3 regions of the Streptomyces sp. NPDC047017 genome follow, and region 2 is predicted to be linked to each of the others. Evidence: riboswitches for the same ligand, from Rfam matches in the RefSeq annotation. Region 2 holds a riboswitch; each other region holds the start of a gene.
What was found. Region 2 has a riboswitch for cobalamin ahead of nrdI (class Ib ribonucleoside-diphosphate reductase assembly flavoprotein NrdI). Riboswitches for the same ligand answer to the same signal wherever they lie in the genome.
Positions count from the first base shown of each region.

Region 1: another riboswitch for cobalamin. It lies ahead of ABZ858_RS08110 (CbtB-domain containing protein); the one in region 2 lies ahead of nrdI (class Ib ribonucleoside-diphosphate reductase assembly flavoprotein NrdI).
Region 3: another riboswitch for cobalamin. It lies ahead of ABZ858_RS11035 ((2Fe-2S) ferredoxin domain-containing protein); the one in region 2 lies ahead of nrdI (class Ib ribonucleoside-diphosphate reductase assembly flavoprotein NrdI).

Region 1 covers NZ_JBEYVW010000004.1:101,655-109,265, forward strand. The annotation lists gene metE (5-methyltetrahydropteroyltriglutamate--homocysteine S-methyltransferase) at 1-916, shown strand, start outside; partial or broken gene ABZ858_RS08100 (histidine phosphatase family protein) at 1,090-1,647, shown strand; gene ABZ858_RS08105 (CbtA family protein) at 2,177-2,929, opposite strand; gene ABZ858_RS08110 (CbtB-domain containing protein) at 2,951-3,172, opposite strand; cobalamin riboswitch at 3,209-3,362, opposite strand; gene ABZ858_RS08115 (ECF transporter S component) at 3,443-4,216, opposite strand; gene ABZ858_RS08120 (ATP-binding cassette domain-containing protein) at 4,255-5,886, opposite strand; gene ABZ858_RS08125 (energy-coupling factor transporter transmembrane component T) at 5,883-7,049, opposite strand; gene ABZ858_RS08130 (hypothetical protein) at 7,046-7,611, opposite strand, start outside.
Region 2 covers NZ_JBEYVW010000017.1:97,795-105,405, forward strand. The annotation lists gene ABZ858_RS26625 (hypothetical protein) at 1-214, shown strand, start outside; gene nrdF (class 1b ribonucleoside-diphosphate reductase subunit beta) at 275-1,297, opposite strand; gene nrdE (class 1b ribonucleoside-diphosphate reductase subunit alpha) at 1,312-3,465, opposite strand; gene nrdI (class Ib ribonucleoside-diphosphate reductase assembly flavoprotein NrdI) at 3,450-3,869, opposite strand; cobalamin riboswitch at 4,035-4,256, opposite strand; gene ABZ858_RS26645 (3-hydroxybutyryl-CoA dehydrogenase) at 4,370-5,272, opposite strand; gene aceB (malate synthase A) at 5,401-6,993, opposite strand; gene aceA (isocitrate lyase) at 7,067-7,611, opposite strand, start outside.
Region 3 covers NZ_JBEYVW010000005.1:266,919-274,529, reverse strand. The annotation lists gene ABZ858_RS11065 (NUDIX domain-containing protein) at 1-240, shown strand, start outside; gene ABZ858_RS11060 (hypothetical protein) at 372-830, shown strand; gene ABZ858_RS11055 (hypothetical protein) at 831-1,289, shown strand; gene ABZ858_RS11050 (DUF6817 domain-containing protein) at 2,459-3,016, opposite strand; gene ABZ858_RS11045 (2-dehydropantoate 2-reductase) at 3,013-3,912, opposite strand; gene ABZ858_RS11040 (GTP-binding protein) at 4,150-5,307, shown strand; gene ABZ858_RS11035 ((2Fe-2S) ferredoxin domain-containing protein) at 5,465-5,869, opposite strand; cobalamin riboswitch at 5,930-6,052, opposite strand; gene ABZ858_RS11030 (NAD(P)-dependent alcohol dehydrogenase) at 6,130-7,170, opposite strand; gene ABZ858_RS11025 (helix-turn-helix domain-containing protein) at 7,193-7,611, opposite strand, start outside.

The DNA.
Region 1 (7,611 bases), on a different contig from region 2:
CACGGCCGACTACGAGGAGCGCATCAAGGCGGAGATCCAGGAGGTCATCGCCTTCCAGGAGAAGACCGGCATCGACGTCCTGGTGCACGGCGAGCCCGAGCGCAACGACATGGTCCAGTACTTCGCCGAGCAGCTCACCGGCTACCTGGCCACGCAGCACGGCTGGGTGCAGTCCTACGGCACCCGTTACGTCCGCCCGCCGGTCCTGGCCGGCGACATCTCCCGCCCCGAGCCGATGACGGTGCGCTGGACGACGTACGCCCAGTCCCTCACCGGCCGCCCGGTCAAGGGCATGCTCACCGGGCCGGTCACCATGCTGGCCTGGTCGTTCGTCCGCGACGACCAGCCCCTCGGCGACACCGCGCGGCAGGTCGCGCTCGCCCTGCGCGACGAGGTGGGCGACCTGGAGGCGGCCGGGACCTCGGTCATCCAGGTGGACGAGCCCGCGCTGCGCGAGACGCTGCCGCTGCGGACCGCCGACCGCCCCGCCTACCTGGCCTGGGCCACCGAGGCGTTCCGCCTCACCACCGCCGGCGTACGCCCGGACACGCAGATCCACACCCACATGTGCTACGCCGAGTTCGGTGACATCGTCCAGGCCATCGACGACCTCGACGCCGACGTCATCAGCCTGGAGGCCGCCCGCTCCCACATGCAGGTCGCCCGGGAACTCGCCGCCCACGGCTACCCGCGCGAGGCCGGACCCGGCGTCTACGACATCCACTCCCCGCGGGTCCCGGGCACCGAGGAGGCGGCCGACCTGCTGCGCACCGGCCTGGAGGCCATCCCGGCGGAGCGCCTGTGGGTGAACCCCGACTGCGGTCTGAAGACCCGCGGCTGGCCGGAGACCCGGGCCTCCCTGGAGAACCTGGTCGCCGCCGCCCGCACGGTCCGGGCGGAACTGCCCGCGTCCTGACCCGCGCGCGGCCGTCGGGAGGGAAAGGGGCCGGGGAGGGAGCGCCGCGCTCCCTCCCCGACTCCCGACTCCCGGCCGCCGTCTCCGTCCCCGCCCCCCGGGCTTCACCGAGGGGCGCTCTGGCAGACTCACGCCGGGAGCGATCGCGCCGCGCAGACAGGAGACTTGACGACATGACCGCCCGAGTGCTGTTCGTCTCGCCGGCCACGAGCCGTTCGCTGCGGCAGGCCCGGTTCGACGACGGCGATCCGATCGACGCCGGCGCCGCGGTCCGGGCCCGGGCCGCGGCGGGCGCGCTGCCCCGGGCCGCGCGGGTCGTGGTCTCGCCCTCGGTACGCTGCCGCCAGACGGCGGCGGCGCTGGGGCTCGGCGGCGAGGCCGACCCGGAGCTGGCCGGCTGGGACGTGGGGCGCTGGCGGGGACGCACGCTCGACGAGGTCGGTGCCGCCGAAGGGGAGGCGGTGGCCCGCTGGCTGGCCGACCCGGGGGCGGCGCCGCACGGCGGGGAGTCGCTGCGGGACCTGTGCGCCCGGGTCGGGCGGCGGCTGGCGGCCCTGGCGGAGACGGCCGGCCGGACGCTCGCCGTGGTCGAACCGGAGGTCGTACGGGCGGCCGTGGTGCACGCGGTGGGCCTGCCGGTGGACGCCTTCTGGCGGCTGGACGTACCGCCGCTGACGGTCACCGAGCTGAGCGGCCGGGCCGGGCGCTGGAACCTGCGGCTGGGCCGGCCGCCGGCACCGGACGCTCAGGACGCCGGGAACGCCGGGGACACGGAGCAGGCCGGAAACGCAGAGCCGGCCGGGGACGCAGAGCCGGCCGGGGACGCAGAGCCGGCCGGGGGCACCGGGGAGGCCCGGGACACCGGGGAGGCCGGGGGCGCGGGGGCCGCCGGGTCGCGGTGACGGCGCAGCAGGACCGCCACCGCGCAGCGCAGGCAGCCGCCGTCCGCCGCGTGCGGACAGTCCTCGGCCGGGGCGCCGACCAGCGACTCCAGGTCCTTGAGCAGGTGTTCGGTGCGCTTGGCCTGCTGGGCGAGCACCCGCACCCGGGCGCTCTGGCCGCCGATCTGCCGGCGGCTGGCGATCAGCTGCTCGTACTCCTCGACGGTGAGGGCGACCGCCTCTCGGCCGCCGAGGGTGATACGGCGCGGCTGGGGACGTCTGGCCACGGGGGTCCTCCGCTCCACGTCCTGTGGTCCGCTTCGAGAACGCGAGAGGGCCCCCGGACGGTTCCGAAGGGCCCTCTGGTGTCCGGAAGGAGTCAGCCTGCGGCCGGAACCGTGCGGCCCGACGTGGCTTCGGCGGGCTTCGGGTTCAGCAGCCGTTCGGCCAGTTCACCGAAGGCGAGGCCGAATCCGCCCCACAGCACGGCCTGGATGGCCAGCGCGGAGAGCCGGAACCGCCACAGCAGGGCGGCCGGGAAGTCCGCCGGCACCTCGTTGATGACCGGCAGGAACGCGTACGCCAGCCCGATCACGACGGCGAACGCGGCCACCGCGGCCACGGTCGCCCACCAGGTGCCCAGCGCGGGCGCCAGGCGCTTGCCGAGGATGGTGGCGGCGACCGCGAGCAGGACGCTGAGCACCATCATCAGGAAGTACAGGGTGGTCCGCTTGCCGATGGTGTCGGGGTCGCCGACCGAGGGCGGGTTGGCCGGGTACTTCAGGAACGGCACGACGTACACGGCGAGCAGCGCGCAGCCGGACAGCAGCAGCGCGGTCGCCCGCGGGGAGAAGCGGCCCACGCGGCCGAGCGCGAAGCAGAAGGCGAGCGCCGCGATGCCGCCGAAGGCGACCCCGTAGACCAGGACGCCGGTGGCGAGGCCGGCGGTGGACTGCAGGGAGCGGGAGACGACCTCCATCTCGTGCTCGTGGGAGTGGGCGTCCTCGAAGCTGATCGCCTTGTCGACATTGGGCTCACCGAGGAGGTAGGCCGCGACCAGCGCGAGCACGCCCGCGGCCAGCCCCGCGAGCATGCCGCGGACGAGCAGGTTTCTTACCGTTGCGGAGTTCATGGGTGTGCGGCGTCCCTCGCGTCAGTGGCAGGGGAAGCCGAGCAGGTGGCGGGCGTCGTGCACCCATTCGTGGACGTCCGTGCCGCTGAACACGGACGTGGCGCCCTGCTCGGCGCCGACGAAGTACAGCAGGATCAGCATCAGGACGCCGAAGAAGACCGCCCAGGGAGCTATCGCCTTGAGCGGCAGCTTGGCGGGAACGACGGGGGTGGTGGCTGTCGGCTGGGCGACATGCTGCGCCATGGCAGGGGCCTCCTCTGGGAGCTCGCGTCCCATCTCGGTGGTGCGTTGGACGACGGCTACGGGTCTGACTCACCAACCGTCCCCGCGGGGACCGCTCGCTCACAGTGGCGCGACCGTGCCGGACTCGCACCGGCTTCCGTCTTGCCTTCGTCGATATCGGACCGAAGGTACCGTGCGCCGGGGATGAGGCCAAGACCGCGGGCACCCGGCGTGATCTTTCCCGCACGCCGCATGGCGGGCGGGCCGCCGGTCCGGGGGCGCGGGCCGCGCTCACTCCGGGCCGGGGCCGGGGGCGGGCCGGGGCCCGGCGAAGCGGACCGGGGCCCGGAACCTGGCCCGGCGCGCGGCCCGCCGGAAGGTGGTCAGCACCGCCGGTCCGGCCAGCAGCACGCACACGAAGTTGGTGACCGCCCGGCCGGTGTCCCAGCCCAGCGAGGTGGCCAGGTCGAAGGCGAGGTAGCGGTGCCACTGCTCGGTGAAGGGCAGGCCGGGCAGGTAGGCGATGGAGCTGTTCGGGTCCAGGGAGAACGGCCAGAAGGACAGGTTGAGCAGGAAGCCGAAGAGATAGCCGGAGAGCGATCCGTAACCGGCGAGCAGCAGCACTTCGCGGCGGCCGGTGGCCCGGGGCAGGAGCCCGGCGAGCATGCCGACGAAGGCGCAGCCGAACATCTGGTACGGCATCCACGGCCCGACCCCGCCGGTGAGGAGGGCGGAGGCGAACAGGGAGGTGCAGCCGAGGACGAAGCCGAAGCCGGGGCCGTAGACGCGTCCGGCCAGGACCAGGACGAAGAAGACGGTCTCGATCCCGGCGGTGCCGGCGCCCAGGGGACGCAGGGCGGCGTTGACGGCGGACAGCACGCCCAGCATCGCCAGCGCCTTGGAGTCGATGCCGCCCTCGGCGATCTCCGACAGCACCACGCACAGCACCAGCACCAGCAGCACGCCGAAGATGAGCGGCGGCGCGTAGCTCGCGCCGAACGTGCCCGGCGCGACGGCGAACGGCCAGCAGAAGGCGACGAGCCCGAGGAGGGCCGCCAGGGTCATGACGACGCCGACGCGCGGGGAGAGCCGGATCGCCGCCTTCACGGCCGCTCCCCCGCCGCCGACGCCCGCCTGACCTGTTCGACGGTGAGGAACGGCAGGGGTGCGAGGACCTTCGCGGTCTGCGGGGCGAACACCGGGGAGGAGACGATGACTTCGGCCGTGGGTCCGTCGGCGACCACGTCCCCCTCGGCCATGACGAGCACGCGGTCGGCGGCGCGGGCGGCGAACTCGACGTCGTGGGTGGAGATGACGACCGCCCGGCCCTCGGCGGCCAGCACGTCCACGATGCCGATGAGTTCCGTCTTCGCCCGGTAGTCCAGGCCGCGGGTGGGCTCGTCCAGCAGGACGACCGGCGGGGCGGCGGAGAGCTGGATGGCGAGGACGAGGGCGAGTTTCTGGCCCTCGGACAGGTCGCGCGGGTGGGTGGTGGCGTCGATGCCGGGGGCGAGCCGGTCGAGGATCCGGCGGGCCTCGCCGGGGGTGCCCGACTCGGCGTCGGCCTGGTCGAGTTCCTGTTTCACGCTCTCCAGGTAGAGCAGGTCGGCGGGGGTCTGCGGGACCAGTCCGACGAGCCGGCGGGCCTCGGCGGCGGGCACCGCGTGCGGGTCGGCGACGGTCTGGCCGCGGGTCACCCGGACGGTGCCGGCGCGGCGCGGACCCGACCCCTGCAAGGCCCACAGCAGGGAGGACTTGCCGGAGCCGTTGCGGCCCATGAGCGCGGTGACCTCGCCCGCGCGCAGTTCCAGGTCCACCTCGCGGACGGCGGGCACGCCCCGGTAGGCGACCGTGACACCACGGGCGGCGAGCAGGCGCGGCGGGTCACCGGCCGGGGCCGGCCGGACCGGGTCCGGGACACGGCCGGCCAGCCGGGCGCGCAGGGGCGCGGCGGCCCGGCGGGCGTCGCGGACGGACAGCGGCAGCGGTGACCATCCCGCCGCCCGGCCCAGTTCGACGACGGGCGGGGCGATGGCCGAGGTGCGCAGGATGGCGGCGGGCGCCCCGATGCGGGCGCTGGCGTCGCCCGGCAGGTGGATGACGCGGTCGGCGTACTGCACGACGCGTTCGAGGCGGTGCTCGGCCATCAGGACGGTGACGCCGAGGTCGTGCACGAGCCGGGTGACGGCCGCGAGGACCTCCTCGGCGGCGGTCGGGTCCAGGGCGGAGGTGGGTTCGTCCAGCACCAGGACGCGCGGATGCGCGGTGAGGACGGAGCCGATGGCGACGCGCTGCTGCTGGCCGCCGGAGAGTTCGTGCAGGGCGCGGTGGCGCAGGTCGGCCAGGCCGAGCAGGTCGAGGGTCTCCTCGACGCGTTTGCGCATGGTGGCCGGCGGGATCGCCAGCTGCTCCATGGCGTAGGCGAGTTCCTCCTCGACGGTGTCGGTGACGAAGCCGTCGGCCGGGTCCTGGCCGACCACCCCGACCACGTCGGCGAGTTCGCGCGGCGGGTGGTGGGCGGTGTCGCGGCCGTCGACGGTGACCCGGCCGTACAGGGTGCCGCCCGTGAAGTGCGGTACGAGCCCGTTGACCGCGCCCAGCAGGGTGGACTTGCCGACACCGGTGTGGCCGACGACGAGGCAGAGTTCGCCCTCCCGCACGGTCAGGTCGACGTCACGCAGCGCGGGGCGGGGGGCGTCGTCGTACTGGACGGTGACCTGGTCGAAGGTGATCACGGGGTGTGGGCTCTCCGGACGGGGGCGGGCTCGGGCGCGAGGAATCCGGCCGTGCCGGCGAGCAGGATCGCGGCGGTCGGGACCAGCGGCAGCCCGGGCCAGGTCAGCGGGTAGAAGGTGGGGTTGAGCTGGGCCGGGTCGTAGCCCAGGTCGCTGAAGAGCAGGACCGCGGAGAGCACCCCGCTGCCGGCGACGGCCCACTCCGGTGCCCGCCAGGGGTCGGGACGGTAGGTGGTGCGGGTGACGCGGCGGCCGCCCAGGCGCAGTCCGGCCACGCACAGCGCGGCGCCGCAGGCCATCGCGGGCAGCCCGAGGAAGGCGGGCGCGGTGGCGTCCAGCAGCCCGTAGGCGCCGGCGCACAGCCCGCACATGCCGAGCAGCATCAGCGCGCCGGTGACGCGGCGGGAGCGCCGGGTGGCGGTGCCCGCCCGGCCGTAGCCGCGGGAGTCCATGGCGGCGGCCAGCCGCAGCGAGCGCTCCAGGGCGTCCTCCAGGACGGGCACGACGATGCCGCGCAGCGCCTTCATGCCCCGGGTGCGGCCGGCCCGCAGCCTGCGGGCCCGGGAGACGCGCTGCACGCTCTGCACCAGTTGCGGCGCGACGCTGATGGCGACGGTGACGGCGACACCGAGTTCGTACAGGGCGCCGGGCAGCACTCTCAGGGCGCGTTTGGGGTTGGCCAGGGTGTTGGCGGCGCCGATGCAGCACAGCATGCACGCCAGCCGCAGTCCGTCGGTGGCCGCGGACAGCAGGGCCTCCAGGGAGACCGGGCCGCCGAGGCGGATGCCCGCGTACCAGTCGGGGGTGGGGATGTGCGGGAGGGAGAACAGGAAGTGGTCGTGCGGAGTGATGCCGGTGGCGAACACGGCACGGAAGACGACCCGGATCGTCACGACCGTCAGGGCCAGGTACAGGTAGTAGGGGAAGCCGCGGGCCCAGGGCGCCTCGGTGCGGCGCGCGGTGACGACGTAGCCGAGGACGGCGAGGACGAGGAGGAGCAGCAGCGGGTTGTCGGTGCGGCTGACGGCGGTGGCCAGGGCGAGTGCCCAGATCCACCAGGCCAGCGGGTGCAGGGTGCGCGGCAGGCGGCGGCCGCCCCGGTCCGGCTCGGGGCCGGCCGGGGCGGCGGACGTCTCCACGGTCGTACGGGCCACCGCGGTCACTCGGCGCGGGCGCGGCGGCGGCGCGCGACGAACACGGCGGCCCCGCCGATCAGTACGACGAGCGAGGCTCCGGCGACGACGGGCATGACCGGTCCGGCGTCGTGCTTGGCGTCGGCGGCGGGCACGGCGTCGATCACCCGGGGGCCGGCGGCGGGGGTCGCGGCCGGGGTGTGCGCGGCCCCTGCCGTGGTGCTCGGCGCCGGCGTGGCGCTGGGGGCAGCGGACGCGGTCGGTGAGGTGCTCGCGGCCGGGGGCGTCGCGGGCTTCGGCGGGGCCGGCCGGGACGGCTCGGCGGCCTGCCGTGCGGGCGCGGGGCCGGTGTCGACGCCGGGCGGCAGCGGCGGCGCCTTGGCGGTGGAGACGGGCTTGCCCGCGTCGCCCTGGGGCCGGGTGTTGTGGGCGCGCAGCTGGTCGGGGGTGACCTTGGGCCGGCCCTCGGTGCCCTGGATGTCGGTGCCGCCGAAGATCCACAGGTCGACGCTGCCGGGCTTGGGCTTGTAGAGCATCGCGCCGAGCTGGCTGTACGTCCAGTCGTTCCGACCCGGGTCGGCGTGCCAGTAGG
Region 2 (7,611 bases):
GCTGGACGAAGCCCGGGCCGAACTCTGCGCCACGGCCGACGGCCACGGCCACTGCCCTGCCGTGCGGTCCGGGCAGGACGGCGAGCGCGTCTGCTGCCGGATCAAGGCGCTGCTCGGCTCCGCCCGGTTCGCCGTACCCGCGCGCTCGTCCGCCGCAGCCGACAGCGGTCCGAAGCCGCGCCGACGCACGCGCGGGGCCACCGGTCACCGATGACCGGCGGCCCCGCGCCGTACGGAGAGCGGGCACGCTGGGCCGGGCGGTCATGCCCGCCTGTCAGAAGTCCCAGTCGTCGTCGGCGGTGTCCTCCGCCGTGCCCATGACGTAGGAGGAGCCGGAGCCGGAGAAGAAGTCGTGGTTCTCGTCCGCGCCGGGCGACAGCGCCGCCAGGATCTCCGGGTTCACCGCGGTCTCGTCCGCGCCGAAGCGGGCCGGGAGACCGAGGTTCATCAGCGCCTTGTTCGCGTTGTAGCGGACGAAGACGGCGACGTCGTCCATCAGCCCGAGCGGCTCGTACAGCTCGCCCGAGTACCGCAGTTCCAGCTCGTACAACTCCTCCAGCAGGCCGTACGTGAAGGCCCGCAGCTCCTCCTGCCCGGCCGGCGTCCGCTGCTCCAGGCCGCGCTGGTACTTGTAGCCCGAGTAGTAGCCGTGCACCGCCTTGTCCCGCAGGATCAGCCGGATCATGTCGGCGGTGTTGGTGAGCAGGGCGTGGGTGGAGAAGTGCAGCGGCAGGTAGAAACCCGCGTACAGCAGGAGCGAGGACAGCAGGGTGGAGGCGATCTTCCGCTTCAGCGGGTCGTCGCCGTAGTAGTGCCCGAGGACGGTCTTGCAGCGCTGCTGGAGCACGTCGTTGCCGACGGCCCAGCGGTAGGCGTCGTCGATCTCCGGGGTGGTGGAGAGGGTGGAGAAGACGGACGAGTAACTGCGGGCGTGCACCGCCTGCATGAAGGCGATGTTGGTGTAGACGGCCTCCTCGTGCTCGGTGCGCGCGTCCTGGATCTGCACGATCTCACCGACCGTGGCCTGCACGGTGTCGAGCATGGTCAGGCCGGTGAACACCCGCATGGTCAGGGTGCGTTCCCCGGCGGTGAGCCGCTGCTGCCAGGCGTTCACGTCGTTGGACAGCGGTACCTTCTCGGGCAGCCAGAAGTTGGCGGTGAGCCGGTTCCACACCTCCAGGTCCTTCTCGTCGGTGACGCGGTTCCAGTTGACCGGGCGCAGCCGGGCGGCGGGGTCGTGGCGGTAGGACGGGGGAGTGACCGACAGCTCGGCCGGCGGGGCGGGGGTGGTGGTCATCGTCGGTACGTTCCTCACAGCGTGCAGGACAGGCAGTTCTCGATCTCGGTGCCGGCCAGGGCCTCCTGGCGCAGCCGGATGTAGTACAGGGTCTTGATGCCCTTGCGCCAGGCGTGGATCTGCGCCTTGTTCAGATCGCGGGTCGTCGCCGTGTCCCGGAAGAAGAGCGTGCAGCTCAGGCCCTGGTCGACGTGCTGGGTGGCCGCCGCGTAGGTGTCGATGATCTTCTCGTAGCCGATCTCGTACGCGTCCTGGAAGTACTCCAGGTTGTCGTCGTCCATGTGCGGCGCCGGATAGTAGACGCGGCCGAGCTTGCCCTCCTTGCGGATCTCCACCTTGGCGGCGACCGGGTGGAGGGAGGCGGTGGCGTCGTTGATGTAGCTGATGGAGCCGGTGGGCGGGACGGCCTGGAGGTACTGGTTGTAGATGCCGTGCTCGCGGACGGCCTCCTTCAGCTCACGCCAGTCGGCCTGCGTGGGCAGCGTGATCCCCGCGTCGGCGAACAGCTGCCGCACCCGCTCGGTGGCCGGCTCCCACACCCGCTCGGTGTACTTGTCGAAGTAGGAGCCGTCCGCGTACGCCGACTTCTCGAAGCCGTCGAAGGCGGTGCCGCGCTCGACGGCGATGCGGTGGGAGGCGCGCAGCGCGTGGTAGGCGACGGCGTAGAAGTACATGTTCGTGAAGTCGACGCCCTCCTCGCTGCCGTAGTGGACGCGCCGCGCGGCGAGGTAGCCGTGCAGGTTCATCTGGCCCAGGCCGATGGCGTGCGACAGGTCGTTGCCGCGCGCCACGGACGGCACCGCGGTGATGTCCGACTGGTCGGAGACGGACGTCAGGCCGCGCACCGCGGTCTCCACCGTCGTGCCGAGGTCGGGCGAGGCCATCGCGGCGGCGATGTTCAGCGACCCCAGGTTGCACGAGATGTCCCGGCCGACCGTCTCGTAGCCGAGCGCGGCGTCGTACGTGCTCGGCGTGTTGACCTGGAGGATCTCCGAGCACAGATTGGACATGTTGATCCAGCCCGGGATCGGGTTGGCCCGGTTCACCGTGTCCTCGAACAGCAGGTACGGGTAGCCCGACTCGAACTGCAGCTCCGCGATCGTCTTGAAGAACTCGCGGGCGCTCAGCCTGGTCTTGCGGATGCGCGGGTTTGCGACCAGCTCGTCGTAGTGTTCGCTCACCGACAGGTCCGCCAGCGGCTTTCCGTACTCGCGCTCGACGTCGTACGGCGAGAACAGGTGCATGTCCTCGTTGCGCTTGGCCAGTTCGAAGGTGATGTCGGGGACGACCACGCCGAGGGAGAGCGTCTTGATGCGGATCTTCTCGTCCGCGTTCTCCCGCTTGGTGTCCAGGAACCGCATGATGTCGGGGTGGTGGGCGTGCAGGTACACCGCGCCCGCGCCCTGCCGCGCGCCGAGCTGGTTGGCGTACGAGAAGGAGTCCTCCAGGAGCTTCATCACCGGCACGACACCGGAGGACTGGTTCTCGATCTTCTTGATCGGGGCGCCCTGTTCGCGCAGGTTGGTCAGCAGCAGTGCCACGCCGCCGCCCCGCTTGCTGAGCTGGAGCGCGGAGTTGACGCCGCGCCCGATGGATTCGAGGTTGTCCTCGACCCGCAGCAGGAAGCAGGAGACCAGCTCGCCGCGCTGGGCCTTGCCGGCGTTGAGGAAGGTCGGGGTGGCCGGCTGGAAGCGGCCGGTCATCATCTCGTCCACCAGACGGGAGGCCAGCTCCTCGTCACCGGCGCCGAGACACAGGGCGGTCGCGACGACCCGGTCCTCGTAGCGCTCCAGGTAGCGGGAGCCGTCGAAGGTCTTCAGCGTGTACGACGTGTAGTACTTGAAGGCGCCCAGGAAGGTGCGGAAGCGGTGCTCGTGGGCGTACGCCTGCCGGTACAGGGCCTCCAGGAACTCCCAGTCGTAGCGCCGGACGAACGCCTCCTCGTAGTAGCCGTGCTCGATGAGGTGGTCGATCTTCTCCTTCAGCGACCCGAACGTCACCGTGCGGGGATCGACGTGCTGGAGGAAGTACTGGCGGACGGCCTCGCGGTCCTTGTCGAACTGGATGCGGCCCTCGCAGTCGTACATGTTCAGCATGGCGTTCAGCGCGTGGTAGTCCTTGCGCGTGCCGACCGACTCGCGCGGCGCGGTGATCACGCCGCCGCCGATGAGTGTCGTGTCCAAAACGTCCTGAGTCCTTCCCTCACGGCACGGACGTCGTGGTCCGTGCCCAGCAGTTCGAATCGGTACAGCTCGGGGACCTGGCACTTCGCCGAGATCACCCGGCCGGCCAGGCAGTAGTCCGCGCCGAAGTTGGTGTTTCCGGAGGCGATGACCCCGCGCAGCAGGGCGCGGTTGGCCTCGACGTTCAGAAAGCGGACCACCTGCTTGGGGACCGCGCCGGCGCGTTCGCCGCCGCCGTAGGTGGGCACGACCAGCACATACGGCCCGGTCACCCGCGGCATGCCCTCGCGGTGGGGGTGCAGGGGGATGCGTGTGGCGGGCAGGCCCAGCCTTTCCACGAAGCGCTTGGTGTTCTCCGAGACGCTGGAGAAATACACGAGTGCGCCCATCGGCCGCCGCCTCCTCTCGCTCGTTCCCGACGGGGTCCGAGGACCTGGAGGGGAGGAGCGGCGCGGCGCGGACGGCAGGGCGCCGGGGCGTGGATGCACCTGTGCCCGGGTCCGTGCGTCTGCCACCTGGCCCTCCCTCGGGGCCTCGGAGCGCGCACACCGCCGTCCGGTGTGCGCACCGGTGGCAGGTCTTCGGACTCGCGGGCGTGTCCCGTGCCGTAGAGACTCCTACTGGCCGTCGCTTCCCAGGCCCGTCGTGCGGACCCAGTGCGTGTGACGGCGGTCGTTCCCACTCACCGCTGCGGGGCAGCCCCGGATTCCCACCGGGTTCCCTCTTGCGACGCCGGACACCGAAGTGCCCGGCGAACCACCAGCAGCGACAACACTACATCTGGAACTCGCTGAGCACACACAGCCCAGATGTTGTGTTCCAGCGAGGACTTAGGTATACCTAAGTCCTGCCCCCTCCGGAGGGGGCAGGACGATGTCGTACCAGGCCCTCAGCCCTGGTCGTAGGTATGGAACCCCCGGCCGGACTTGCGGCCGAGGAGTCCCGCCTGCACCATCCGCTGGAGCAGCGGCGGCGGGGCGTGGAGCGGCTCGCGGAACTCGTCGTACAGGGACTCGGCGATGGAGGCGACGGTGTCCAGGCCGATCAGGTCGGCGAGCCTGAGCGGGCCCATGGGGTGGGCGCAGCCCAGTTCCATGCCGGTGTCGATGTCGGCGGCGGTGGCGAAGCCGGACTCCGCCATCCGGACGGCGGCGAGCAGGTAGGGGATCAGCAGGGCGTTGACGACGAAGCCGGCCCGGTCCTGGGAGCGGACGACCGTCTTGCCGAGCGTGCGGGTGGCGAAGTCCTCGACCCGGGCCGTCGTCTGCGCCGAGGTGTGCAGCGAGGTCACCACCTCGACCAGCGGCAGCACGGGGACGGGGTTGAAGAAGTGCAGGCCCACGACCCGGTCCGCGCGGGCGGTCGCCATGCCGAGCCGCATCACGGGCAGCGAGGAGGTGTTGGTGGCCAGCACGGCCGCCGGGTCCTCGACGATCTTGTCCAGGGCGGCGAAGACCTCCGTCTTGGCGTCCGGGTTCTCGACGACGGCCTCGACGACGAGCTGCCGGTCGGCGAGGCCGTCCAGGCTGCCGGCGAACACCGTCCGCTCCAGCGCGTCCCGCGCCGCCGCCCGCTCCAGCTTGCCGCGCCGCACCGCCCGGTCGAGCGAGGCGGCCACCCGGTCCCGTGCCGCGCGGGCGGCGACCGCGTCCACCTCGCAGACCACGGTGTCCAGCCCGGCCCGCGCGCACACCTCCGCGATGCCCGCACCCATCTGCCCGCCGCCGACCACACCGACGCGCGTGATGCCGCTCGCACTCACGCCGCCGCGCGCAACGCCCGCCGTACTCACGCCCGCCGCACCTCCGCCCGCCCCGCCCACGCCCGCCGCGCTCACGCCCGCACCTCCGGTCGGCGTGCTCACACCCGCCCCGCTTCCGCCCGCCGCGTTCACGCCGCCGCGCGCGCCGCCCGCCGCGCTCACGCCCGCACCTCCGGTCGGCGCACGAGGTGGTGGGTGTAGGCGTCCGGGGTGAAGAACAGCGGCAACTCGCCTGCCATCGCGGTCCGTTCGAACAGGGCGCGGATGTCGTCGACGGGTGCCCACGGGTACGCGGCGCCCAGCGCGGCGCACTCCTCGTCGAGCACCCGCTGCACGGTCTCCCGGTCGACGACCCGGTGCCGCAGCCACTGCCAGATCTGCACCCGGGCGATCTCGGCGGTGGCCGCGTCCTCCATCAGCCCGTCGAGCGCGACCGCGCCCTGGCCGCGCAGCCAGGCGGCGTAGTACCGCAGCGCGACGGAGACGTTGGTGCGCACCCCCTCGGCGCTGGGCGGGCCGCTGATCCGGCGCACGTCCAGCAGGTCGGCGGGGGTCACCTCGACGTCGTCGCGGCCGCGGTCGAGCTGGTGGGGCCGCGCGCCGAGGACGCCGTCGAAGACCTCGCGGCAGACCGGGACGAGCGCGGGATGGGCCACCCAGGACCCGTCGAAACCGTCCTCGGCCTCCCGCTCCTTGTCGAGGCGGACCTTGGCGAGCGCGGCCTCGTTCGCGGCCGGGTCCTTCTCCGGCACCTGGGCGGCCATCCCGCCGATGGCGTGCGCCCCGCGCCGGTGGCAGGTGCGGACGAGCAGCTCGGTGTAGGCCCGCAGGAAGGGCGCGGTCATCGTGACCTCGGCACGGTCCGGCAGCAGGAAGTCGGTGCGGTGCCCGAACGTCTTGATCAGGCTGAACAGGTAGTCCCAGCGGCCCGCGTTGAGCCCTGCGCCGTGCTCGCGCAGCTCGTACAGGATCTCCTCCATCTCGAACGCGGCGGTGATCGTCTCGATGAGGACGGTGGCGCGGACCGTGCCGCGCGGGATGCCGAGCAGCTCCTGGGCGAGCAGGAACACGTCGTTCCACAGCCGGGCCTCGTACCGGTTCTCCAGCTTGGGCAGGTAGAAGTACGGGCCGTGCCCGGCGTCGATCTGCCGCTGGGCGCAGTGGAAGAAGTACAGGCCGAAGTCGACAAGCGCGGCGGGCACCGGGCGGCCGTCGAACTCCAGGTGCTCCTCGTCCAGGTGCCAGCCGCGCGGGCGGACCATGATGGTGGCGAGCCGCTCGCCGAGCCGGTACTCACGGCCCTCGGGCGTGGTGAAGTCGATCCGCCGCTCGATGGCGTCGAGCAGGTTGAGCTGCCCGCCGACCACGTTGTCCCACAGGGGCGCGGTGGCGTCCTCGAAGTCCGCCATCCACACCTGGGCGCCGGAGTTCAGCGCGTTGACCGTCATACGGCGGTCCGGCGGGCCGGTGATCTCCACCCGGCGGTCGGTCAGGCCGGGCGCGGGCGGCGCCACCCGCCAGCCCGGGTCCGCGCGCACCGAGGCGGTGACCATGGGAAAGCCCAGCGGCGAGCCCGCCGCCAGCCGCAGCGCCTGCCGGCGGCGTTCCTTCATCAGCTCCCGCCGGCGCGGCTCGAACGCCTCGGTGAGCCGGCCGACGAAGTCCAGGGCGGCGGGGGTGAGGATCTCGTCGTGCCGGTGGCCGGACGCGGCCAGGACACGGATCTGCTGGGTGAGTGCGGTGGTGGGCATCGGGCTCTCCTGACGGGGACGGGAGCGGAGGGGGCGGGGACGGTCGCCCCCTCCGCTCGGCCGAGGGGGCTGCCTAGTGGAACTGCTCCGCCTCCGTGGAGCCGGCCAGCGCCGTGGTGGAGGAGGCGGGGTTGACAGCGGTGGAGACCAGATCGAAGTAGCCGGTGCCGACCTCGCGCTGGTGCTTGACGGCGGTGAAGCCGTGGGCCTGCGCGGCGAACTCCTTCTCCTGGAGGTCGACGTACGCGGTCATGCCGTGCTCGGCGTAGCCGCGCGCCAGGTCGAACATGCCGTGGTTGAGGGAGTGGAACCCGGCCAGCGTGATGAACTGGAACCGGTAGCCCATCGCGCCCAGCTCCCGCTGGAACTTGGCGATCTGGTCGTCGTCCAGCGCGGCCTTCCAGTTGAAGGACGGCGAGCAGTTGTAGGCGAGCAGCTGGTCGGGGTAGCGCGCGTGGATCGCCTCGGCGAACTCGCGGGCCTGGGCCAGGTCCGGGGTGCCGGTCTCCACCCAGATCAGGTCGGCGTACGGGGCGTAGGCCAGGCCCCGGGAGATGACCGGGGCCATGCCGCCCCGGACCCGGTAGAAGCCCTCCGCCGTGCGCTCGCCGGTGACGA
Region 3 (7,611 bases), on a different contig from region 2:
CTGGTCGGCACCTACACCGACCCGAAACACATCATCGCCTACACCGACGGCGAGATCCGCCGCCAGTTCAACGTCTGCTTCACCGCCCACATCACCGGCGGCCAGCTGGAGATCTCCGACGAGTCCACCGAACTCCGGTTCGTGCCACCCGAAGAGATCGAGCAACTGCCGATGCACCACACCCAACGACTCAGGCTCCAGCACTTCCTGGAACATCGTGAAAGCCCCTACCTGGGCTGAACCGGCTGACGGCAGTAGCGACGGCAACACCCACGGATTTCCGCGCACAACCACGGACGCCAGCGGGACACAAAACCCGCGCTGACCAGCGAAGAAGCAGGTAGAGGGGTACCGCGTAGCACACGTACTATGTGCTGGCTGGCGCGACGCCGGTCCTCGTGCACAACTGTGGATCGGGTGGTGACGATGACCTGGTCACGGTTTATCGCGGTACCGACCAGGGACTGGAGAACATGATCGCGGAGGAATCCGGGCACCTTATGAGTGATGCCGCACGGAGCACTTATGCGGGGACCGGTTCGATGGAAGAAGCGATGAAGGCATCGCAGCAGGCTCACGCGGATGCGCTCCAGGCCTGGGGCTCCCTCGACAACTACGTCCAAGCGCACGGGTCGTTCGGTACGGAGATGGGCCAAATCGGCCCCCGGTCGATGATGTCGTTCACCACGGACGTCAATGTGGCGCGGAGCTTTGGCGGTACCGTCTATGCTGCAAGGATTCCGCGAAATCAAATGATCCTGCAGACATTGCCGGGTGCGGGTGAAGCAGAGGTTCTTGTTCCGCACATGATCGCTGTGACGAGGCTGTAAATGTACGTGGAGATTGTTCTCGGCCCGCTTCCCGTGCGTTACTATCCTCAGTCGCGCACGCTGGAAAAGGGGGATCTTCTTCCCGGTCAGACTGAGGGCCGGGAGCAGTCTCTCGTTCGATCTGACCGATTGCGGCGTATCGTCATGCCGCTCCCAGGCGGCAGGCGCTTCCGGTTGTTCCTGCACTGGAGCGACGGCACCGACCTGGAGGACCTCGACAGGAGGATCGTCCACGGTGATCCCTGGGAGAGGTGCTTCGACGGCGCACTCGCCGGTGGCGACATGGATCTCCGCTGTCGGAGCTGCGGCACGGACTTCGTCGCGATCGTGGCCGATGCCGGGATCCCGCTGCTGGGGGACGTCGCGGCACGGCTCCGAGAGCACGAGTTCGTCGCTTCGTGTCCGGTCTGCGGTGCGGCATGGCAGCCTCACGTGTTGCACGTAGTCGAAGTCGCGTAACGGCGGGGGCCCGTTGGGAGTGATTCCAGCGGGCCTCCTGCGGCCTTGGCTCATCACTGGCTGCCCTGTGCCAGGCGGCAGGGTGGGGTTGTCTCGCAACTTTCACAAGGAAAAACAAGAAGGAATGGTAGCCAATAGCCCTGTGATTGCATTCCTGGCAAAAATCGAGCACGGATGCCTGATCTTGCGGGATGCGGAAAGTGACGATGACGTCAGCGACTGGGACCCGGCGTCGAGCAGTTGGCATCAAGAGGGCAGCTCGCTCATCTTCGGCGTTCAGGCCGGTGTCGATGGGCCTGTCGAATGCGAGGTATGGAAGTCGACCCCACCCGTGGTGCTTACTGCGAACCTCTTTGAGGTGTCACTTCCATGTCCGTCTGGGTGGCTCGTATTGCACGACCCGAACGAACACGTCCGAATGCAATTCACGGGATTCCGTGGCTCAGTTACCTGTTCGGTAAGGGTGGATGATCCGCAATTTCCGTCAAAGGTTCAGATCTTGCTGAGGGCGGAAGGCGAGTAGCTCCTTGACGCTCACAGGAACGGGCGAGATTCTATTCGAGGGTCCCACCAGGGTCCCACCAGTTTCTCGCATATGACGTGAGTGCGTCACTGGGGGATGTCGACCTTCCCGCGCCATTCCGAACTCCATAGTTGAAGCCCCGTCAGGTATTTCCTGACGGGGCTTCAGCGTGGGGTGAGGCAGTAGTTGACGGCAACGTCAGCGCGCGGGCGCTCCGCACAGTGGCGGGTCGGGACCGGTCAGGCTTCCCGTGTCGAAGCCGGTCACTGGGCCACCTCCGCCGCGACCGGTTCCAGGCGGGTGGCGCGGTAGGCGACGCCGTCGGAGAGCTGACCGTTGAAGATCCGCGCCCACGGGGTGGCGAACAGCTCCACCGGCCCAACCATCACGCCCGGCTTCAGTCCGGCCGCGATCTCCCCACCTTGATCCGTGCGGCCCTCGGCCTTCCCGTGGCGGACGTAAGGCAGTTGCGGCTGCGTGCGAGCAGGCTTCCCGAAGAGCCGATCGACCGTGCGCCCCGCCGGTCCCGGCCGTACGAACGGCCGGGCAGCTGGTACAGCTCAGAGAAGCAGTTGCCCGGCCGCAAACAGTGGCACCCGACAACAGCGCCACCTGACTGGAAGGTGTGTGCCACCTGACTGCCGTACTAGTCGAGAAGATCGGGGGCGCCGCCGAGCTGCCGCTCGTACGCCGCCCGGGCCCGGGGCGAGAGGAGTTCGTGCGAGCGGGTGAACAGGGCACGCAGGGACGGGCCGTGGCGCTCCGCCAGTTCCGGGTTGTGGGCCAGGACGTCCAGTTCGTTGGCGGCGGTCAGTTCCAGGAAGGCGCGGGTGTCCGCCTCGGGCGGGGTGTGCTCGGTGCCGGTGAAGCGGTCGCGGAAGCGGACCGGGTGCTCGCGGCCCAGGCGCGGGTACACCGCGGCGCGGTCGCAGCCGGCGTAGAGGCGGACCAGCTCCTCGGCCCGTGGGCCGATCACGGCGGCGACGGCCTCCCGTTCGGTGAGGGGCGCGAGCGGGTGGTCGAAGCCGTCGGTGCCGTACAGGGCGTGACACAGGCCCGCGAGCTGGACGTCCTCGTCGGCTCCCCAAGCCCTCAGTACGTCCTCGACCCGGATCAGGTGCTCCAGGAGCGTGCCGCCGGGGTGGGGCATGCCGTCGGCGCCACGGGCGCGCAGGAACCGCTCGGCCTCCGCGGACCGGCTCATCGGATCTCCTGGCCCACCGAGCGGGCCACCTGTGCGATCAGCTCCGCCGTGGCGGGGGTCTCGACGCCGTGGGCGGCTCCCGCGCGGACGACGGCCCCGCCGATCGCGTCGAGTTCGAGCGGGCGTCCGGCTTCGGCGTCGCGCTGCATCGAGGACATCATCTTCTCGGGGGCCAGGTCGAAGACGGTGAGCACGGATTCGGTGCTCACCTGCGCGCCGGCGGCCCGGGCCACGGCGGTGATCTCGTCGACGACGGTGAGCAGTTCCGCGCGGTGTGCGGTGCGGACGGTCCCGGCGTCGGCCCGGTACCGCGTGGTCAGCAGCGCGAGCGGGGCCAGGAAGGACAGCTTGTCCCAGAGCATCGGCGTCTCGTCGTCGCGCAGGGTGACGCCGAGCCCCGCGTGACGCAGCTCCTCCGCGAACTCCTCGATCAGGGCGCCGAGTTCGAGGTGGGCGAACGGGCTGCCGTGGACGATCCGGCCAGGCGCGGTCCGGGTGGCCTCGACCTTGATCGTGCCGGCGACGATCCTGCCCGCCGGGTAGCGTTCGCGCAGCGCGGCCATGTGGTCGAGGCCGTTGAGCAGCGGGATGACGACGGCGTCGGAGAGGACGGGGACCGGGAGGCGGTCCAGTGCCTCGGGCAGGCTGGTCTGCTTGACCGTCACGAAGACGGCGTCCACCGGCTCTCGCAGCAGGGTGTCGGCCTCGACCTCCGCCGTGAAGTCCCCGTACCGGCCGCTCTCGACCCGCAGGCCGCCGCGCCGCAGCACGGCCGCGGTCTCCTCGCCGGCCAGGCAGATCACGCGGTGTCCGTCCCGGGCGAGCAGTGCCCCGATCAGTCCGCCGACGCCTCCGGGGCCGAGGACGGCCACGGTCGAGGGGGTGGTGGTGGTCATGTGGACTCCTGTTCCTGCGCACTCCTGCGAATGTTCCACAGGGATGATCAAGTACGGCTCAGATTCAAGTCAATCCACGGGTTTACTCGCCTATCCCCCAGCTATTGCTTGGGTCCGCCACATCTCCCGCCAACCTCCCGACTCCTATCGATAATGAAAATCGTTGTCGTATAATGTCGCCATGGCACACACCGAGATTTACCCGCCCTACGGGCCTGTCGTCTTCCGTGATGCCCGGTGACGGCCCGCGAAGGCGCCCTGCCGGTCGTGGTCGTCGCCGGGCTGCACGCCGACGCGCGCCACCAGACCGTGGAGCGGCTGCTGCACGCCGTGCCCGGCAGCGTGGCCCTGCACCACGACCTGTCCACGGCCCCGGCCGGTACCGTCCGGCGGAGCGTGCGCGACGCCGACGGCAGACGGGCCGTGGGCGAGACGCCGCTGGTGAACGACTGTGCCTGCTGTGCGCTGCGCGAGGATCTGGTGCCGGAGCTGGAGCGCCTGGCGCGCGACGGCCGCACCCGGCTCGCGGTGGTCGAGCTGTGGGACTCCGTCGAGCCGCGCGCCATGGCCGAGGTCGTGGCCGCGCACGCCGGGGAGCTGCTGCGCCTGACCGGTGTCATGACGGCCGTCGATCCGTCCCTGCTGCTCGACTGCCTGGCCGACGGCCACGAACTGGCGGAGGCGGGACTGGCCGCCGCCGCGACCGACCAGCGGACCGTGGGCGACACCTGCGCCCGCCAGCTGGAGTACCCGTCCGTGCACGTCGTCGCCGAGGCCGGCGCGGCCGAGGCGGCGGACCTCGCCCTCCTCGGCCAACTGCACCCGACGGCCCGGCGCGTGGCGCTGGAGTCCGCACAGCTGCCCCGGCTGGCGTTCGCCGGGTTCGACACCGAGGCCGCCGCGGCCGCCCAGCACCCGGCGTGCGCGCTGCTCCCCCAGGACGCCGACGAGTACGGCATCACCACCCTGGTGTGGCACAGCCGGCGGCCCTTCCACCCGGAGCGCCTCTACCACGCGCTGGAGGACCTGTGCTGCGCGGCGGTCCGCAGCCGGGGCCGGTTCTGGCTGGCCGACCGGCCCGACACCCTGCTGTCCTGGGAGGCCGCGGGCGGCGCGCTGTGCGTGGAAATGGCCGGGCCCTGGCTGGCCTCGCTGCCCGACGCGGCATGGGAACTGGTCCCGCCGGTGCGCCGGGCCGCCGCCGCGCTCGACTGGCATCCCGAACACGGGGACCGCGGCCAGCAGCTGGTGTTCACCTCACCGGGGCTGGACCGCGACGGCCTCACCGCCGTCCTCGGCTCCTGTCTGCTCACGGACGGGGAGCTGGCGCAGGGCCCCGAGGCGTGGAAGCGTTTCCCGGCGGCCTTCGACCAGCTCCTCGACCCTGTCCCCTGACCCTCCGATCCCAGCCCGTACGCACGCACGGCACGTCCTCGCGCCCGCGGAACGGCGCTGCTGCCAGGGCTGGGGCTGACCGGCCGTGGGCCGGCCCGGGCCCGCCCGCCCTGGATCCCACCTGCCCCGGACCCACCACCCCCAGGCCCCGCCCACCTCACGCGCCGCCGCGGCGCGGGGGCGGGAAGGCGTACAGGTCGAGGATGTCCGGGCAGGGGGCGACGCCGGGGCCGCCGGCCCGGACCCAGGCGGCGATGTCCTCGGTGGCGGCGGGGTCGTTGACCAGGCCCAGCCAGACCGGCCGTCCGCCGGCGGCCCGCCCCGCGGCGGACGGCTGGACGACGATGACGTTGGCGTGCTCGCACACGTCGAGGCACTCGGAGACCCGTACCGGCACCTGGGCGCGCAGCCGTGCCGTCTGCGCCGCGTGATCGATTCCCGGCACCTTGGCGGTGCCGCAGCAGCAGTCCCGGCACACCACGACCCGGCACGGTGCCGGGCCGGGTCGTCCGGGGTCCGCCGGTATGCCGCCGGGCCTCGCTCCGGTCGCTTCCACGGGCATGGGGCGCCTTCCTCTCCCGGGGAGATCCGCCCCGGTGCTTCGTCGAGGGGGCGACCGCGTGAGTCTCCTGGCTCTCGGGTCGATGCTCGCCCCGGCCCTCCCGCCCGCCGGGGGCAGTGGCCTGTCGGGAGCCGCTCGCCGATCACAGTGGCGGGACCGCGCCGGATTCACACCGGCTTCCTCGGACCGCCGTCGCCTTGTCGCCGGTCATCATCCCATCCGGGTGCCGGCGCCCGCGCACCGCCGTCGGCGGGCCCGGATCAGCCGTGGGGGAGGATCACCGCGCGGCCGTCGACGAGACCCTGGCGCAGGCGCTCGTAGGCGAGGGGAGCCTCGTCGAGGGAGTACGTCTCGGTGTGCACCGACAGCGCGCCGGCGCGGGCCAGGGCCAGGACCTCGGTGAGTTCGCCGCGGCTGCCCCAGTACGGGGAGCTGACCGTCACCTCGTAGGGCAGTGTGCCGAAGCCGACGGGCAGCGCGCCGCCGCCGATGCCGACGATCGAGATCTCGCCCTCGATCGCCGCCAGCGCTCCGGCGAGGGTCACGGTGGGCGGGGCGCCGACGAAGTCGAACACGGCCTGCGCGCCGAGCCCCGCGGTCAGTTCGCGGACCGCGGCCACGGCCCCGGCGTCGGACAGGACCGCCTCGTGCGCGCCGACCTGGCGGGCGAGGCGCAGCTTGTCCTCGCTGATGTCGAGGGCCACCACGCGGGCCGGGGTCAGGGCGCGCAGCAGCTGGACGGCGACGTGCCCGAGGCCGCCGGCGCCGATGACCACGGCGGTGGAGCCCGGCACCAGCCGGGGCAGCGCGCGCTTGATCGCGTGGTACGGCGTCAGGCCCGCGTCGGTCAGCGGGACCGCGGCGACCGGGTCGAGGCCGGCCAGCGGGACGAGGTGGCGCGGGTCGTCGACGAGCAGGTACTCGGCCATCGAGCCGGGGGCGCCGAGGCCGGGCGGGCGGATGCCGAGCGCCTCGGCGCGCGGGCAGTAGTTCTCCTTGCCCTCCGCGCACTTGGCGCAGGTGCCGCAGCCCCAGGGCCCGTACACGGCGACGTCGTCGCCCTCCGCGAGTCCGCTCACTCCCGCGCCGAGGGCCGCGACGGTGCCCACGCCCTCGTGGCCCAGGGTGAGCGGGAGGGCGAAGGACAACGCCTCGGCCGGGCGGCTCATCAGCGCGATGTCGGAGTGGCAGACACCGGCCGCGGTGACCTTCAACAGGACTTGTCCGGGCCCGGGTTCGGGGTCGGGGACGGTGACCACCTCCGGCGCGGCGCCGATGGTGCGGTACTGCAGTGCCTTCATGGCACGTCCTTTCGTGGTGTGCTCAGTCGTCGGTGCCCGCGGTGCCGCCGACGCCTCCGGAAGCGGGCGTGCCGGGGCCGGTCGCGGCCTGGGCGGCCTCGGCCGTCAGGGCGTCGTAGGCCCGTTCGACCAGGGCGGCGAGGTCCGCCGCCGGGTCGTCGTCCCCGGGCGCCCGCGCCCACAGGCGCAGCGCGGCGGTGAGCACTCCGGCGGCGGCGCCGACGACGACGGCGGGGCGTACGTCCCGGGCGTCGTCGGTGCCGAGCCGGCCGGCGACGATCCGGACCGACTCCTCCTGGGCGTCGACCCGGATGCGCTCGTACGCGGCGAACAGAGCGGGTTCGCTGTCCAGCAGGGCGAGCAGCCGCCGCGTGTCCGGCCGGACGCGCCAGGCCGGGGCGTCCCGGTCCGCGAGCCAGGCGCGGACGGCCCGGCGGTAGG